2 regions of the Thermanaeromonas toyohensis ToBE genome follow, and region 2 is predicted to be linked to the other one. Evidence: predicted binding sites of a transcription regulator. Region 2 holds the regulator's gene; the other holds the start of a gene.
What was found. Region 2 encodes HrcA, which represses chaperone genes, less so after heat shock. Its sites were predicted from a motif close to TGTTAGCACTCANCNNNGNTGAGTGCTAACA; they were not measured.
Positions count from the first base shown of each region.

Region 1: groES (co-chaperone GroES) is a predicted target of HrcA. The motif match lies at 961-991, and genes of this name have one in related genera.

Region 1 is NZ_LT838272.1:3,170,164-3,172,613, reverse strand. Features, by position in the region: gene B9A14_RS15970 (MOSC domain-containing protein) at 1-351, shown strand, start outside; gene B9A14_RS15965 (MogA/MoaB family molybdenum cofactor biosynthesis protein) at 372-866, shown strand; gene groES (co-chaperone GroES) at 1,022-1,309, shown strand; gene B9A14_RS15955 (dihydroorotate dehydrogenase electron transfer subunit) at 1,506-2,297, shown strand; gene B9A14_RS15950 (dihydroorotate dehydrogenase) at 2,306-2,450, shown strand, end outside.
Region 2 is NZ_LT838272.1:782,629-785,078, forward strand. Features, by position in the region: gene hemW (radical SAM family heme chaperone HemW) at 1-674, shown strand, start outside; gene hrcA (heat-inducible transcriptional repressor HrcA) at 779-1,813, shown strand; gene grpE (nucleotide exchange factor GrpE) at 1,898-2,450, shown strand, end outside.

The sequences.
Region 1 (2,450 bases), 950 kb from region 2:
GATGCTCACGCGGGCCCCTGGCACCGGCAGGTCAGCCTCTTAGCCCTGGAGAGCATACGCAAGATGCAGGCCCAAGGACTTAAAGTGGGACCGGGAGATTTTGCAGAGAACCTGACTACTGAAGGATTAGACTTAAGGAGCCTTGTTCCGGGTACCAAATTGAAGATCGGTCCCGAGGCAGTAGTGGAAGTTACCCAGATAGGTAAAGTATGCCATGAACGCTGCGCCGTCTATTATCAGGCTGGTGACTGCATCATGCCGAGGGAAGGGATCTTTGCCAGGGTGTTAAAGGGCGGACCGGTCCAGGTAGGAGATAATATTGAGGTCGTTGATGGGCAAGGCGATGTTTAAAAACCGAGGTGATAAGTGAAATGATCCGGGTAGCTATCCTTACAGCGAGCGATAAAGGGGCCCGGGGAGAGCGGGAGGATAAGAGCGCCGAGGTGATCCGGGAGCTGGTGGCTAGGATCGGCGGCCAAGTGGTGGCTTATGCTGTAGTTCCTGACGAACGCCAGGTTATAGCTACCAAATTACGGGAGTTTTGTGATGAAGTGGGAGCGGATTTAATCCTTACCACAGGCGGGACGGGTTTCGGTCCGCGTGATGTAACACCGGAAGCTACTAAAGAAGTCATAGAGCGGGAGGTGCCGGGCTTGCCAGAAGCCATGCGGGCGCAAGGACTGAAGGTTACTCCTCAAGCTATGTTATCGCGTGCCGTGGCCGGGATCCGGGGGAAAAGTCTAATTATAAACCTGCCTGGGAGCCCTCGGGGAGTAAGGGAAAACCTGGAGGCGGTACTACCCGCTTTACCCCATGGTTTAGCCGTTTTGAAGGGAGAGGCTTCAGAATGCGCACGTTTAGATTAAGCTTTGTATAATTTTTTCTTTCTAGGAAAATGATAAGGAAAACTGCAGCGGGTACTTGCATTTTAGCCTCAAACCTAATATGATACTTTTTGGGTGTTAGCACTCCCCTAAAGTGAGTGCTAAAAACAAAGTTAAAAGGGAGGTAGAAGGGAGTTATGGCTTTTAAGCCGCTGGGTGACCGTGTATTAGTAAAGGTTATAGAAGCAGAAGAAAAAACTAAGGGAGGCATTGTGCTGCCGGATACGGCTAAGGAAAAGCCCCAGCAGGGAGAGGTTTTAGCAGTAGGTCCAGGAAGGGTTCTGGAGAATGGGCAACGCTTGCCCATGGAGGTCAAAAAGGGAGATAAGGTTATCTTCGCTAAGTACGCTGGAACAGAGGTTAAGGAAGGAGACCAGAAGTACCTCTTGATAAGCGAGAGGGATATCTTAGCGGTAATAGAGTAAAATTGTAGGAGGATAAACTTAGAGGTAAACTTAAGAAGGATAATTTCCTACATAAATAGATTAATCACCCCCATATTATTTTACTTTCCCAGCCCCGCAGGTAGAGCCGGGGCTTTTTTGTAGCCTATAGAAGGAAGGTAAAAGAAAGTGTCGAAAGATACTTCAAGTCGAACTTTAAGCCAAGGATGGGGAAAAGATGGCCCTGTGGGTAGGAGAGGTTGTGACTAATTTTCCTACGGGTCCTGGAATTTATCGTCTGCGGTTAAAGGCTCCGATAGAGGAGACTAAGCCAGGGCAATTCGTTCACCTGCGGTGCGGTTCAGGGTATGATCCTCTCTTGCGACGGCCGTTAAGCATCCACGATTTCGACCCAGGCAAGCAGGAAATAGAATTTCTCTACCGTGTAGTGGGCAAAGGTACGGCCTGGTTAGCTGCCCGGGTGCCGGGAGAGAGGATTTCCGGACTCGGTCCCTTAGGGCGGGGATTTGTAGTTCCTTTTGGTAAAAGATTAGCTCTGGTGGCCGGGGGTATGGGTTTGGCTCCCTTGTTTTTTTTGGCCCGGGAGGCTGTAGCCCAGGGGAATAGGGTAACCTTTTATCAAGGGGCGCGTAGCCGAAATTACCTTTTAAGGGAACGAGAGTTAGCCGAACTAGGAGTAGAGTTAGAAATAGCTACAGAGGATGGAAGCGCTGGGTTTACCGGCCTGGTAACTGATCTTTTAGCCGACCAGATTACTAGCCAACAATTCGACGGTATTTTCGCCTGCGGCCCACGGGATATGCTAGCTGTGGTGGCTAGCCTTGCCGCTACCCACCTTATACCTGCTCAGGTATCCTTGGAAGAACATATGGCCTGTGGCTTGGGCGCCTGCCGGGGATGTGCTGTGCCTATATACCAGGAGGATGGGAACTTGACCTATGAGAACGTTTGTTCTGAAGGGCCTGTGTTTCCTGCCCACCGTGTGGCTTGGGACGTCTTTGGGAGGTAGCGTCCATTATGAATCTTACCGTAGAACTGGCAGGTCTTAAACTGCAGAATCCTGTAATGCCGGCCTCGGGTACCTTTGGCTTCGGGGAAGAATATGCTTCTTATGTGGACTTAAATGCCCTAGGAGCCTTGGTTACCAAAAGTATTACCCTGG
Region 2 (2,450 bases):
ACAATATCGGTCTAGACTTAATTTACGGGTTACCTGGCCAAACCCTCTCCCAGTGGGAAGATACCCTCGACCGGGCTTTAGAGCTTTATCCCGAGCACCTTTCTACTTACGCCCTGGAGCTATCTTTAGATTCTCCTTGGGGACGAAAGCAAAAGCTGGGTGAATTGCTTCTGCCCAGGGAGGAAGAAGTTCTATCTATGTATGAGCTGGCTCGCCAGAAACTTAAGGAAGCGGGCTTCGAGCACTACGAGATCTCCAACTTCGCCCGGGCGGGCTTCCAGTGCCGCCATAATTTAAGTTATTGGGAGAATAGGGATTACTTGGGGTTAGGTGCAGCTGCCGCTTCCCATTGGAAGGGTAGGAGATGGCAAAATAAAGCTATATTAGAAGATTACTGCCGAACTCTAGAAGAGGGTAGGCTTTCAGTGGCCGAAGAAGAAGAACTAGACCAGCGGCGTAGCATGGAGGAGACCCTTTTCTTGGGATTGCGCCTACGTAAGGGGGTAAGCCTTAAAGAATTTAAAGCCCGGTTTGGTGAGGAACTCCTGACTATGTACGGAGCAGAAATAGAGCGCCTTGTTAGCTTAGGCCTAGTAGAGATCAAGGGGGAACGTTTGGTGATAACGGAAAAAGGTTTACCCTTAGCCAATGAGGTCTTCCTGGCTTTCGTATGACCTCCTGAATTTGCTTGACAAATCAAAGTACCGATGCTATGTTGTTAATGAAAGTTTAGCACTCTATAATTTAGAGTGCTAAGTTAAAGATAAGGTGAGGCCATATGCGGGTGGAGGGACGGAAGAGAAAAATTTTGGAAGCCATAATATTGGATTATATCGCCACCGGCGAACCGGTGGGATCGCGTACCATTGCCCGGCGTTATAATTTGGGGGTAAGTCCGGCCACCATCCGCAACGAAATGGCCGATCTGGAGGAGCTTGGCTTACTTGAGCAGCCCCATACTTCGGCTGGCCGAGTTCCTTCTGACCTGGGCTATCGGTATTATGTAGATTGCCTTATGGAGCGGCACGAGCTTTCCCAGGCCGAAAAGGATTACATTCGTAGCCGGTTTGAGCAAAAACTAGGGGAAATTGAACAGGTGCTGGCCGAGGCTACCCGCCTCCTGGCCGAGATGACTAATCTTGCTGCTGTAGGCTTAGGACCTTATCAGGGCCGGGCTTATATTAGGCAGGTCCAGCTTTTCCACATCTCCTATGGCCGGGCCCTGCTGGTGGTAGTTACTAGCAACGGTTTGGTAGAACACCATTTCTTCACCGTACCCCGGGGGGTTAGCCAGTTTGAGTTAGAGCGCCTTTCTCGCTTTTTAAATAAGCGCCTTCAGGGTATAATGCTGGAAGACCTTAGGACTGGTGTGTTGAATGATATTTATCGGGATTTAGTAGCCGAGCACCGTGAGCTTTGTTCCTTGTTGATAGAGCTCCTGGAAAGGTTGAGCAAGCTAGAAAAGGAAGAGAGAATTTTCCTGGAGGGCACCCTTAACCTCTTCGAGCAACCTGAATTTAGGGATATCAACAAGGTAAAAGGGTTGCTATCCATCTTAGGGCAGGCTGAGACCTTACGGGAACTTTTTGCCCAGGGGCCACCAGCTGGTCTGACCATTAAGATCGGCCGGGAAAACAAATATCAAGGCGTAAGTAATTGTAGTGTCTTGACCGTTACCTATGAAATAAATGGCGAGGTTATTGGGAATGTGGGGGTTTTAGGGCCCACCCGTATGGATTACTCCCGCACAATTTCTGTTTTAGAGTACGTGGCCCAAAATCTATCGCGGGCCTTAGAAAAACTTTGTGGATAGGTTAGGGAAAGTATAGAGGGACCCAAAGGCCGGTGCATATGGCGCTGGCCTTTTTTCCGGAAGGAAATGGAGGAAAGGTCTGATATGGTTCAGGAAGAGCCTAAAATTAAAACCCAAGAAGCGCAAGGAGTAAAATTAGAACCAGAAGGGAGAGAAGTAGAGCAGCCCAATGGAGGAACAGGGGAGGCTTCTAATAAAGGGGGAGCACCAGAGCCGGAAAAAGCAACTGCAGAAGCTGCTAAAGAGGAAGTAGAGGCAGCGGAAGAAGGCGAAGTTGAGGAGGAAAGGGATACCAGGGAGGCGGAGATAGCTTCCTTAAAAGAGCAAGTAGAATCCTTGCGCTCCCAGCTCATACGCTTGCATGCTGACTTTGATAACTACCGCAAGCGTGTCCGTCGGGAACAGCAAGAGATAAAGGAAACAGCAGCGGCTAGCCTTATTAAAGAATTGTTGCCAGTGCTAGATAACCTGGAGTTGGCTTTAACAGCAGCTAAGGCAGAGGGGAAAAATGAAGCGTTGGTATCCGGTATAGAAATGGTTTGGCGCCAGCTTCTTAATGTTTTAAGCCGGGAGGGACTTACTCCCATAGAAGCAGTGGGTCGACCTTTTGATCCTTTCCATCACGAGGCGGTAGCCA